DNA from 4 places in the Alteromonas sp. HB246098 genome. Region 4 is predicted to be linked to each of the others. Evidence: predicted binding sites of a transcription regulator. Region 4 holds the regulator's gene; each other region holds the start of a gene.

Region 1 (3,193 bases), on a different contig from region 4:
TTGTTGCTTTTACACTTATCATGTTCGGGCAAAGTAGAATAACGGAAGGCTGGCCTGCTATCATTTGTGACAATGACTATATCGGCGTGGTACGCGACCCTGTAAAGCGAGAGTATATTTGTGTACGTTCTGCTTTGGTTAAAGACGCCAAGCCTGCGCTGATAAAGCCCAATAAAAAAGCCATTGAGATTATGCTAGATAACGAGCAACTTCTTGCAAAGGATAAAGAGCTTCTCAACCAAGCTGTTTGGCCAAGAGAGCATAGCTTAATTGGTTTGGCACACTTCAAAAAGCGTGAAGAGGCTTGCGACAGCCTCATGTGGTGTGTAAAGCATCGTGGGGCTCGTTAAACATTATTGAACCGCTTTATTCTTTGTCGGTCATTAACGCAAGTTCGGTATAAAGAGGGTAGTGGTCAGATCCCACCCCCTCTAACTTCTCAATGTTTACTAAACTAAAGTGTTTAGAGTGAAAAACGTGATCTAGCGGCCACTTCACTAATGGATACTTTGCGTGGAACGTATTAAAAAAGCCTCGACCTTCCCTAGGGTCTAATAGGCCGCTTATTTTCTTAAATTTCCTGGTAGTAGGTGACCACGCGACGTCATTTAGATCGCCAGCGACTATGATTGGACCTTCTGTTTTAGCAATTTCCTCTCCGACTACGGTCAACTCGATATCCCTAGGTTTAGCATAGGTATTTTCGGTTGGGCTTGGCGGTTTTGGATGAAGAAAATAAAGCAGTACGTCCTGTCCATGATGGTTGATTTTTACCCTCATAGAGGGAACATCGTCTTCTATCATAAAACGCAGTGTAGCCTCTTCAAATGGGATCTTGCTGTATAGATGCATGCCGTAAAGATTTTCTAAAGGGCAAAATTTACGGTAAGGATACTCTGACTCTATTTCGCTAATGCCCTTTTGCCACTTTTCGTTAGATTCAAGAGTAACCAGAAAGTCGGGGTGTTTATTGCGCACATGCTCAATGAGTTTGCGAAAATCATTATTTGGCATATATACGTTACTTGAAAGTACGCTTAGTTTGCGACTTGTGTCTTCATTACCCACGCGTTGTACTTCACGCTTGTAAAGAGGAGTGTAGGGGATTATCCAAACAACCTGGTAAATCAAGCTAACAATTAAACCTACTACCAAAATTAGCGAAAGGCTATTTAACGGGGCGTAATACGTTGCTTTAAAAGCATACCCAATAAGTAATAAAGAAATAATTGCTGCTATCTGAAGTCGTGGAAACTCCCACACCCTTACCAACCAGTGTGAAGAAGGTAGAAGCGGAGCCCAGCTTACAGCGATAAAAAAGACTGATGCAGCAGTGAGTGCAGTATCCATGTCTAGATGGTCCTTGAATAAAACTTACAAAACACATCTTACCTAAACCAAAAAGTTAGTTGGCTTGGTAAAGGTTATGTGAATGATGATAAAACAATAGTTATAATTACGGCGGTTTCCTAAAATAAGTTTAACCTTACCTTTCTATTGAGCGTCAGTATCTGTGCATAGTTCTATGTATCTTTTTAATGTTAGTTCCACCATGTTGTTTCCACTGTTTTATTTCCATAGGAACATTAAGTGGCAACTTATGAATAGCGTAATTTCCAAGGGGCATACACAATTTGCTTGTGTTAAGTAAAAAATTCTCGAAATCAGGCAAAGTTTGCAAACTTCAGAAGACCGATATAATCGAAGGTCAATAATTAATGCATATAAAACAATAGGATATTATGTTGGCAAGGTTTTAGCACTTGTAGTTGTGAGTTTCGACAAAGGAGAAATGTTATGAAACGTTCAATTATTTCTATGATTGTTGCTACTACATTAACTACAGCTGCTTATGCTGGTGATATGGACACAGACAATAAGTGGGAAAAAGGTGCTAAAGACGCATGGATTGACGGTAAAGCAGAGGCTACGCTGTTGTTCAATGGCAATCTAGATTCATTCGACATTAATACCGACGTGAAAGACGGCAACGTCGTTCTTACAGGCAAGGTTGAAAATTCTGTCGATAAAAAACTAGCTGAAGAGTTGGTAACTAACATCGACGGTGTCACTTCGGTAGACAACAAGCTTACCGTTGTTGCTGATAACGATATGCACAAAGAGATGTCTGACGATATGGAAGACACTGTAGATGAAGGCACAAGCGAACTGACGGACGCCAAAATTGCTACAGTAATTAAAACTCGCCTTTTAATGGATACCGATATTTCAGGCTTTGACATTGATGTTGACGTAGAAAATGGTGTGGTAACACTGACTGGCGAAGTTGATTCTGACGCCGAGCGTGACCTAGCAGTGGAAATTGCTAAAAATGCTTCTGACGTAAAAGATGTTGAAAGCGACCTACGTGTAGTTACTGAAACTGCAATGAATTAAAGGTTTCTTTATCCGATTTAATCAAAAAGGGGCATTCGCCCCTTTTTTCTTGCCTAACTTAAATAAGGTAGAATGGTTAGCACATCGACATAACTAATGTTTCCACTCTTCATCCAATAAGACAACTTCATCATTTTCAGATTTGATTTCTTTACGGGATTCAGTGCCATTTTCTGCCACAAGATAAAATTCGTAAATCGTAATATCAGTACCGTATTGCTTACTTTCAATGATACGTCTAATTTGATCAGAGTTTTCCTGCTTCTTGATAAGTGTTTTTACCGCGGAGGGTAAATCTTCCATAGTTAAATCCCGCTGTACTTCAACAATTTTCCACTGTTCGCCATCTTGCAGCATATCGAATTCTATTTCATTGCCGTTAGCGTCTTCACCTTCAACATCAAGATATACATTATCGTGTTTGTATTCCTTCTCAACTTCTTGTATCGCAAAGTTAGGAGCAACACTTTTTATTGCCGTTAACGCGGAAGCCGGAACAGCATCTACGGATATCGCTTCTTTTTTGTTTAGTGTAGCGCCAATCTTAACATTGTCGCTTTCCGCCACAGGTCTTTGCGCCCCAGGTTTTTGCGTAATTAGGTTCGCTTTGAAGGTTTCAGTCGGTTCGCTGCTTTCACCTACCGTTAAGTTGGAAAACGCGACCTGTACATAGTCACCATTTTTCTTATCTTCTTCCCAGTTTCCTGTACCCATACATGCAGCGTACCAAAAGCCGTCATCATCTTTAGTACTGCACTGGTTATAAGCGCCCGCTTTAAAATAATTCCAATCTAGC
Region 2 (3,193 bases), on a different contig from region 4:
AACCGGTTTGGGGTTCGCGTCTATTGTTGACCCCGTAAACGGTATAAACGTACCTGCGGTTGGTCAGTTTTATCTAATATTGGCGACCTTATTGTTTTGGACGTTGGATGGACATTTGTCCATGATCCAAATGATAGTAATGAGCTTCGAGGCGTTTCCCATCGGCGAAGCATGGTGGACAGGTGAACAGTTCCGAGATATTGCCCATTGGGGCGGTTGGATGTTTATATCCGCAGTAACCTTATCTCTAGCGCCCATTGTGTCACTACTTATTGTGAATTTAGCGTTTGGTGTAATGACCAAGGCTGCACCCCAGCTAAACATTTTTAGTATTGGCTTTTCTATTGCTCAGGTAATGGGATTACTGATTATTTGGATAACACTTGATAACTTTACTGCGCACTTTGAAACCCAATGGTTTAGAGCCGAACAGTTTATGTGTGAACTATTGAATATTTGTTCGTAGGAAAACATGGCAGATTCAAGCGAAAAAACAGAAGACCCCACGGGGAAAAAACTCGAAGATGCCCGAAAAAAAGGGCAGCTGGCCCGTTCCCGTGAACTATCTACAACTTTAGTGCTTATTGTCAGCGCCTTTATGTTTTTATTTGTGGGTGAATGGGTTGCTGAATCTGTTTTCAAGCTTACCCAGCGAATGTTTATTCTCTCTCGCGACGAAACTTATGATACTACCCACATGTTCGGCGCTTGGGGCGAAGCTTTCTCGGCGGTAGGTCCAGCCGTGTTGCTTTATATGGTGGTTGCCATGATAGCCGGCATCTATGGCTCTATTGCACTTGGTGGTTTTAATTTTACCTGGGAAGGTGCAAAGCCTAAGGGCTCCAAAATGAGTCCAATTCAAGGCTTCAAGCGAATGTTCGGTATGAACGGCTTGGTTGAGCTATTAAAATCTATCGCTAAAGTTGTGGTTATCATCAGTATGGCCATAGGGGCGCTGTTGTTCTTCGAAGATGAAGCGCTGCATTTAGATATGGAGCTCTATCCGGGCAACCTGTTTCACGCTATGGACATACTTAAATGGGCATTTCTCATTCTAGTATGTGGCATGATCCCCATCGCGCTCATCGATGTGCCTTATCAAATGTATAAGCACAACAAAGAAATGAAAATGACCAAGCAAGAGGTTAAAGACGAGCGCAAAAATGCAGAGGGCGACCCTATGGTTAAAGGCCGTATTCGCCGTTTGCAGTATCAAGCAGCAACCAAGCGCATGATGCAGGAAGTACCTCAGGCAGACGTGGTAGTAACCAACCCGACTCACTTTTCAGTAGCGATTAAGTATGATGAACAGGGCGTAAGAGCACCTGTTGTGGTGGCAAAAGGGGCTGATGAATTGGCCATGCATATCAGAAAAATTGCTACCGCCAATGACGTACCCTTAATACCTTCTCCTGTACTTGCTCGTGCTATCTTTTATTCGACAGAAGTCGACGATGAAATCCCCAACGCCTTATTTATGGCGGTAGCGCAGGTGCTAGCACACGTCTATCAGCTTAAAGCACATAGGGCAGGAAAGGGTAAGCGTCCTAAACCACTTAAACGAGATTTGCCTATTCCTCCAGAATACCGTCGCTAAGTGACTATTTTACTGCGGTTTTTTTTGGCCTTTTTATACTTGTCGCATACTTTTGGGGTCTATTGGTATATGTAAATGCCGCTTTGTATAAAGCTGGCACGTTAGTTGAAAACTCTATTGAAGATTTACATAAAGCGTCAATTTTCTGATAGAGAGACACCCAGCCATGCAGTTATCCGGTTATCTTCAGCGATTCGATAAAAATCAGCTGCAAAATTTTACCAGTGGTTTAGGCGCGCCTATTGTCCTTTTGGCAATCATGGGAATGGTAATACTACCCATGCCGCCGTTTTTACTCGACGTATTGTTTAGCTTTAATATTGCGCTCTCTCTCGTCATCATTTTGGTGGCGGTACTCACTCAACGGCCTGTAGATTTTGGTATTTTCCCACTTGTGCTCCTAATTGCGACAGTTCTGCGTCTGGCACTAAACGTTGCATCTACGCGGGTTGTATTACTTTACGGTCACGAAGGGGGAGATGCAGCAGGGAAGGTGATTGAAGCCTTCGGTGCGGTTGTTATCGGCGGTAACTATGCTGTGGGTATTGTTGTCTTCGCTATCCTTCTTATTATTAACTTCAAGGTAGTAACCGCAGGTGCGGGACGTATTTCAGAAGTAAGTGCTCGCTTTACCTTGGATGCTATGCCAGGTAAGCAAATGGCAATTGACGCTGATCTGAACGCAGGCTATATCGATCAAGACCAAGCGCGTCAGCGTCGCGAAGAAATAACCGCAGAGGCTGACTTTTACGGGTCGATGGACGGTGCATCGAAGTTTGTAAAAGGTGATGCGGTTGCCGGTCTTTTTATCATGCTTATCAATATCGTTGGCGGGTTATTTATAGGCATGATTCAGCACGATCTCTCATTTGGAAATGCCATAGAGATCTACACCATCTTGACAATTGGTGATGGTTTGGTGGCGCAGATACCTTCATTACTACTTTCGGTAGCAACGGCGATTATCGTTACTCGTGAAAACGAAACCCAGGAAATGGGTAAAGAAATCCGTGGCCAGCTAGGCAATAATCAAGCGCTTTATATTGCATCAGGCGTGCTTTTTGTCATGGGTATCATCCCGGGTATGCCTCATATCGCATTCTTGGGTTTTTCATTTTTGATTGCAGGGTTTGCATATTGGCAGACAGTTCAAGCTAAGAAGAAAGCTGCAGAACCTCAATTACCAGAGAACATTGCAAAAGACGAAACTGTTGCACCTGAAGTTAAAGAGCTGGGATGGGACGACGTTCAGCAGGTGGATACCATTGGTTTAGAAGTGGGCTATCGCTTAATTCCTCTTGTTGATAAATCTCAAGGTGGCGAGTTGTTGACACGAATTAAAGGCGTGCGTAAAAAACTTTCCCAAGAACTCGGCTTCCTTATTCCACCTGTTCATATACGCGACAACTTAGACTTAGAGCCTAACACTTACACCATCGCTATGCTCGGCGTCACTATTGGCGATTCCGTTATAAGTCACGACGAAGAACTTGCCATTAACCCCGGACAAGTGTTCGGAAAACTAGAAGGGCGCGCTACTAAAGACCCTGCTTTCGGGTTAGATGCGGTGTGGATTAAGCCTAATAAGCGCGAGCA
Region 3 (3,193 bases), on a different contig from region 4:
TGTATTTACTGCCCTTAGGAACAGTGCCCACTACAATGTGAACAGTCTGTTCGAAGAAGAGGAAAATCGCGAGCCATCTAAAGACTCAATTACTCTGGTGCATGGACTTTTGGGTAGCTATCCTGATGCGTTTTGGTATATCAACGCTTCTGACGTCACTGCGTCGATAGAAAAGCTGAAGACTATTAAAAATGAAGCTGATTACCAAGCCTTGCTCGACAATGTCGCTATGCGCCGAACAAACCCTAATTTTTGGGCTTTTAGCGACAAATTGATTCAGTGGTCTAGCGAGCACTACCCTATTGAAGGCGGCCTGCTCGATTATAATCGATTAGAAGATCGCTAAACCTGACACTCTGCAACGTTTTACGCTTTTCTTTTGCAAAATACCTGTGCTAATGTCCGACCATTGGAAATGAAAGGACATTAGCATTCCATGCCCTATCAAACCGTTGCTTTAATTGGAAAACCTCAGCACGCTGCAACCCATGACAGCTTAAATATTCTTGCCGAATATTTATTAGCCAAAGGCTGCAAACTACTAGTTGAGGAAAGTATTGCTGAAGAGCTTGAAACTGAAAACTTCAAAAGCTGTAACCTTGTTACTATTGGTAAAGAGGCTGATCTTGCCGTTGTAGTAGGTGGTGACGGCAGCATGCTTGGTGCCGCGCGTGTACTGGCGCGTTTTGACATCCATGTCGTAGGCGTAAACCGCGGTAATCTTGGCTTTTTAACAGATATCCACCCTGATGATATCGTTCAACAGCTTGACCTTATCTTCAATGGTGAGTGCGTGGTTGAAGAGCGCTTCTTACTTGAAGTCGAAGTTTACCGGCACGAAAAGCTTAAAAGTAACAACTCTGCTGTAAACGAAGTGGTGCTGCACCACGGCAAAGTTGCTCATATGATGGAATTTGAAATTTATATCGATGAGCAATTCGTATTCAGTCAGCGTAGCGACGGGTTGATTGTCGCCACACCTACAGGCTCGACTGCATACTCCCTATCTGCCGGCGGCCCTATTATAATGCCAAAGCTTGATGCACTAACGCTGGTGCCTATGTTTCCTCACACACTGAGCAGTCGCCCCATTGTTGTTGATGCAGACAGTCAGGTATCGATGAAAGTATCAAAAGTAAACAGTGATTCCTTGCAGGTAAGTTGCGATAGTCACATTGTACTACCCGTACTGCCCGGCGATGAAATCCGCATTAACAAGAGCGTAGACAAGCTTCATCTTGTTCATCCCAAGGGTTACAGCTATTTCAACGTACTTCGCAAAAAGCTAGGTTGGGGCAGTAAGCTTTACTAGCCTCATTCACTATTCATCTTTTCTAATGTGCATTTATTACATTAGCCTGTAGCATTTTCTTAATTGCTACAGGCTTGAAAAATAAAGATTTTTTAATCTTCCCATATTTCTCTATTAAAAACGTGTACTTATAAAACTCTCAGAATTCGGCATACCCGTTGCACCTATCAAAGTAAGTTGTTGGCACAGGGCTAGTAAGATTTTGCCCCTTATGATGTTTTACATCGTGCTGATTTATTTACATTCAATAGGAGATATCATGAGTAACACCAATATCAAATTTACAGCCCCAGGAATGGATAACGATGCTGCTGCCAAAACAATTAAGGTATTGGATCAGCGATTGGTTGCACTATTAGATTTACAGTTAACCTTAAAGCACATTCACTGGAACGTGGTAGGCCCAAATTTTATTGGCGTGCATGAAATGCTAGACCCTCAGGTAGATGCAGTACGCGAAATGACCGACACCATTGCCGAACGAATTGCAACGTTAGGCGGCGTACCGAAAGGCACACCGAAAGCCATTGTTGAAGGTCGCAGCTGGAGCGATTATGAACTAGGGAAAGGTTTAGTACTTGACCACCTTAAGGCACTAGACGCTGTTTATGACGGCGTAAATGGTGACCATAGAAAAGCGCTAGAGCTTCTTGGTGAAATTGACCCAGTATCGGAAGATATGATCACTGGTCAGCTGGCAGACTTAGAACAGTTTCAGTGGTTCGTGCGCGCACACATTGAATCTGGAAGCGGTGAGTTGCAGCAATAAGCTTTTTTACTGAATTTTAGATAGTTATCTGACGATTTATAATTCAACTAAAATTGGAATTTTAAAGGAGAGCTTTGGCTCTCCTTTTTGCTGTTTGGTTTTAAAAAACCGTTACAGCAGTCAACGTATTGGCTTACAAACCTTCTTTACAGACAGGCTTTAGGCTATCGAATTTTAAGTAGATTAGTACTGTATAAATTTTTGTAAAACACGCGTTCTCATTAATTTCGTTTATGCTGGTTACTTATAACCTCAAATAACCATTCGAAGTTATAACATTGATTTCTCAAACTTTATTAGCTTCCTTCTTAATTTTAGCGTAATTTTTTCACGACTTAACTTTACACAGGCAAAATACTGTATATATTATCAGTTACTGTATATATCATCATGTTCAACTTATTCGAGTGTGGTTATGTTAGCGCATCTTTCTATTTCTAATTTTGCTGTTGTAAAACAATTATCGGTTCAACTGGAAAACGGGCTTACTGCAATAACCGGTGAAACCGGTGCAGGTAAATCAATTGCTATTGATGCGTTAAGCTTGTGCTTGGGTGAACGTGCCGACGCAAATGCTGTGCGTAAAGGAAGTACGAAAGCTGAAATCATCGCACACTTTTCTTTGAGCAGTAACGCATTAGCTAAAGCTTTTCTCGATGAACATGAACTTACCTCAGACGAGGATGAAAACAGCTGCTTTATTCGCAGAGTTATTTCTAAAGAAGGTCGTTCAAAAGCGTTTATCAATGGTATTCCCGCTTCGCTTCAGCAGTTAAAAGGCTTAGGCCAGTATTTGTTAGCCATTCACGGTCAAAACACACACCTGCAACTGTTGAAAGAAGATCATCAAAGAGACCTAGTTGACGGTTACGCTAAACATGATGAATTGTTAGCGCAAGTTACGGAAACTCATTCAATTTGGCGTGATAAGCAACGCACACTAAAGACACTTCAAGAGCAAGCACAGCAACGAGAAGATAGAATTCAGCTGTTAACCTATCAGGTTCAAGAGCTTGATGAGTTCGCTATTGAAGAGGGCGAGTTCGAAGAGTTGGAAATAGAACACAAGCGCTTGAGCAATGGTCAAAGTCTTTTAGAACAAGCGCAGACTA
Region 4 (3,193 bases):
TCGCGTAGAGATTGCACGAGCTCTGGCAGCAAAACCACAGTTTATTTTGTTAGACGAACCATTTGCCGGTGTTGATCCAATATCAGTTAATGATATAAAGAAGATAATACAGCATCTGCGAGATAGGGGTATTGGTATCCTTATCACGGACCATAACGTACGCGAAACATTGGATGTTTGTGAAAAAGCGTACATTGTGAGTCATGGCGAGCTTATTGCGCAAGGAACTGCGGAACAGGTTTTAAGTAATCAAAAAGTAAGGGACGTATACCTAGGCGAACAATTCAGGCTATAGTTAGTGTAACCGAATTGTCATTTTTCAGTTTCGCTCTGGTATATTTAATTTAGAGCATTTAAATAAGACGTAGATGAAACCATCTTTACAGCTAAAATTTAGCCAACAACTTACCATGACACCTCAGCTGCAGCAGGCCATTAAGCTGCTGCAGCTTTCTACGCTTGATCTTCAGCAAGAGATTCAAGAAGCGCTCGACTCTAATCCGCTTTTAGAAGTGGAAGAAGGTAGCGACGAGCCACAAGTAGAAAAGAACAATGTCGATAGTGACGATAGCGCTGCTGAAGCGACAGCTTCTGCATCAAGCGACACGCTAGAAGCAGGAGATGCACTGGAGAAGAATGACCTTCCCGATGAGCTACCTATCGACAGCACTTGGGATGAGTATTATTCCGCTTCTTCTGCGCCAGCACCTGGTCCATCTAATGATGATGAACAAATCTTTCAAGGTGAGACCACTGAAGACATACAAGAGCACTTGCTTTGGCAAATGCGCCTCACTCATTTTTCGGATACTGACCGCGCCATTGCTACTGCAATCATCGATTCGATTGACGAATCAGGTTATTTGACCGTTACTCTTGACGATATCTTAGAAGCGGTCAACGATGATGATCTTGAAGAGCCTATCGAAATGGACGAAATAGAATGTGTACTTAAGCGTATTCAAATGTTCGACCCCATTGGTTCAGGTTCTCGTACCCCTCAAGAATGTCTTATGGTGCAATTGCGCCAGTTTTCAGAAGACACACCGTGGCTTGCTGAAGCGAAGCAGCTTATTGAGGAATATTCAGATTTACTGAGCAGTAAAGACTACCGCACCCTAATGCGTAAGAGCCGATTAAAAGAAGATCAGCTGCGCGAAGCAATGCGTTTACTTCAAACCTTGAATCCACGTCCAGGTAGTGCTTTAGTTACTAAAGAGCCTGAGTACGTTATTCCTGATGTCTCGGTAACCAAGAAAAATGGCCGTTGGGTGGTTGAGCTGAACCCCGACAGTCTGCCGAAATTAAGCGTAAATCAACAGTACGCAGCAATGAGTCGCCGTGCTAAGAACAGTAGCGATTCACAATTCATCCGCTCACACATGCAAGAGGCCAAGTGGTTCATAAAGAGCCTTGAATCTCGTAACGATACCTTAATGAAGGTCGCAAATTGTATTGTGCAGCAGCAAATGGGCTTTTTTGAGCACGGCCCGGAAATGATGAAACCAATGGTACTAAATGATGTCGCAGAAATGGTAGATATGCACGAATCGACTATTTCCCGTGTGACAACGCAAAAGTATATGCATACGCCTCGTGGTATCTTTGAATTGAAGTATTTCTTCTCAAGCCACGTAGCAACTGAGTCAGGTGGTGAATGTTCATCTACAGCGATTCGTGCATTGATCAAGAAGTTAGTGGCTGCGGAAAATCCTAGCAAGCCGCTAAGTGATAGCAAGATTGCTTCGTTGTTGGCAGAGCAAGGCATAAAAGTCGCTCGGCGAACAATAGCAAAATATCGGGAATCGTTATCGATCCCACCGTCGAACCAACGCAAAAGCCTTATTTAACTAGGCTTAAATATATAAGGAAGACGAAATATGCAAATCAACCTCACTGGTCATCATGTCGAAATCACCGACTCTTTGCGTAATTATGTCGATACGAAGTTCAGCAAACTTGAACGTCACTTTGATCACATTTCTAATGTGCATGTCATCCTGAACGTTGAAAAATTAAATCAAAAAGCCGAAGCGACTGTTCATTTAAGTGGCGCTGAAGTATTCGCATCCTCAGAAAATACCGACATGTATGCGGCGATTGACAGCATGGTTGATAAACTCGACCGGCAGGTAATCAAGCATAAGGAAAAACTGAAAAAACATTAGTAGTTAATTAAGCATGGATATACAAGCCATCGTAAGTCTGGACCGCACCGAGTGTGCGGTTCAGTGTAATAGTAAAAAGCGAATTCTTGAGATCATCGCTGATATCGCTGCCAAGCAAAATGATAACATCGACCAGGCAACGGTTTTAAATAGCTTAATGGCTCGAGAACGTATGGGTAGCACGGGTATTGGCAACGGCATAGCACTGCCTCACGGTCGCCTGGCTGGCCTTGAGAAGGTAATAGCAATTGTTGTAACAAGCACACCAGCTATCAACTTTGATGCCCTAGATGAAAAGCCCGTAGACATATTTTTTGCGCTACTCGTTCCCGAAGAGCAAACCGAAGGACACCTTCAAACACTGGCTACCGTAGCAGGTAAGCTCAGTGACAAAGAAACAATTAAAACAATACGCCGTGCAACAACCAGCGACGAGATTATTTCTGCATTAAGTTAAGCCATAAGAGCCTATACATTATAGATAGGCGCTTTATTCAACAACGCGTATGTGATGAAACCAGAATATAAGGGAGAGTTTAGGTGAAGCTGATCATAATCAGTGGTCGTTCAGGGTCTGGTAAGTCTGTCGCACTTCGCGCTTTGGAAGACTTAGGTTATTACTGTGTTGATAATATCCCAGTAAATTTGCTTCCCACCCTCACCCATACTGTTGTTGATGAATACGACCAAGTTGCAGTAAGTATCGACGTAAGGAATCTTCCCAAAAATCCAGATGACTTGGTAGAGATTCTAGATTATCTGCCTTCTTCTTGGTCGATGACTATAGTGTACATTGACGCAAGCGATGACGTACTGGTCAAGCGGTTTAGCGAAACTCGCCGTCTTCATCCTTTAGCTAAACTAAATAAGTCTCTATCGGAGGCTATTAGAGCAGAATCTGCGCTCCTTGCTCCAATTACTGAACGCGCTGATTTATACCTTGATACAGATAAGCTAACGATACACCAACTCGCCGAACTTATTCGGGAACGTATTTTAGGGAAGAAAAGTTCACGCCTTGTACT

What was found. The regulator sigma-54, encoded in region 4, starts transcription at its own class of promoters, with help from an activator protein. The targets are predictions, from matches to a motif close to GTTGGCACGNNNNTNGNNT.
Region 1: the regulator sigma-54 is predicted to act here: its motif matches at 1,745-1,763, upstream of ACYTPF_RS08905 (BON domain-containing protein).
Region 2: the regulator sigma-54 is predicted to act here: its motif matches at 1,690-1,708, upstream of flhA (flagellar biosynthesis protein FlhA).
Region 3: the regulator sigma-54 is predicted to act here: its motif matches at 1,492-1,510, upstream of dps (DNA starvation/stationary phase protection protein Dps).

What each region holds. Positions count from the first base shown of each region.
Region 1 is NZ_JBTZUG010000003.1:216,538-219,730, reverse strand. Features, by position in the region: gene ACYTPF_RS08915 (hypothetical protein) at 1-350, shown strand, start outside; gene ACYTPF_RS08910 (endonuclease/exonuclease/phosphatase family protein) at 367-1,350, opposite strand; gene ACYTPF_RS08905 (BON domain-containing protein) at 1,798-2,397, shown strand; partial or broken gene ACYTPF_RS08900 (polysaccharide lyase family 7 protein) at 3,019-3,193, opposite strand, start outside.
Region 2 is NZ_JBTZUG010000001.1:1,107,056-1,110,248, reverse strand. Features, by position in the region: gene fliR (flagellar biosynthetic protein FliR) at 1-466, shown strand, start outside; gene flhB (flagellar biosynthesis protein FlhB) at 473-1,597, shown strand; gene flhA (flagellar biosynthesis protein FlhA) at 1,764-3,193, shown strand, end outside.
Region 3 is NZ_JBTZUG010000001.1:736,387-739,579, forward strand. Features, by position in the region: gene ACYTPF_RS03075 (fatty acid cis/trans isomerase) at 1-346, shown strand, start outside; gene nadK (NAD(+) kinase) at 437-1,312, shown strand; gene dps (DNA starvation/stationary phase protection protein Dps) at 1,572-2,081, shown strand; gene recN (DNA repair protein RecN) at 2,497-3,193, shown strand, end outside.
Region 4 is NZ_JBTZUG010000007.1:237,827-241,019, reverse strand. Features, by position in the region: gene lptB (LPS export ABC transporter ATP-binding protein) at 1-295, shown strand, start outside; gene ACYTPF_RS15595 (RNA polymerase factor sigma-54) at 369-1,850, shown strand; gene hpf (ribosome hibernation promoting factor) at 1,881-2,168, shown strand; gene ptsN (PTS IIA-like nitrogen regulatory protein PtsN) at 2,182-2,625, shown strand; gene rapZ (RNase adapter RapZ) at 2,709-3,193, shown strand, end outside.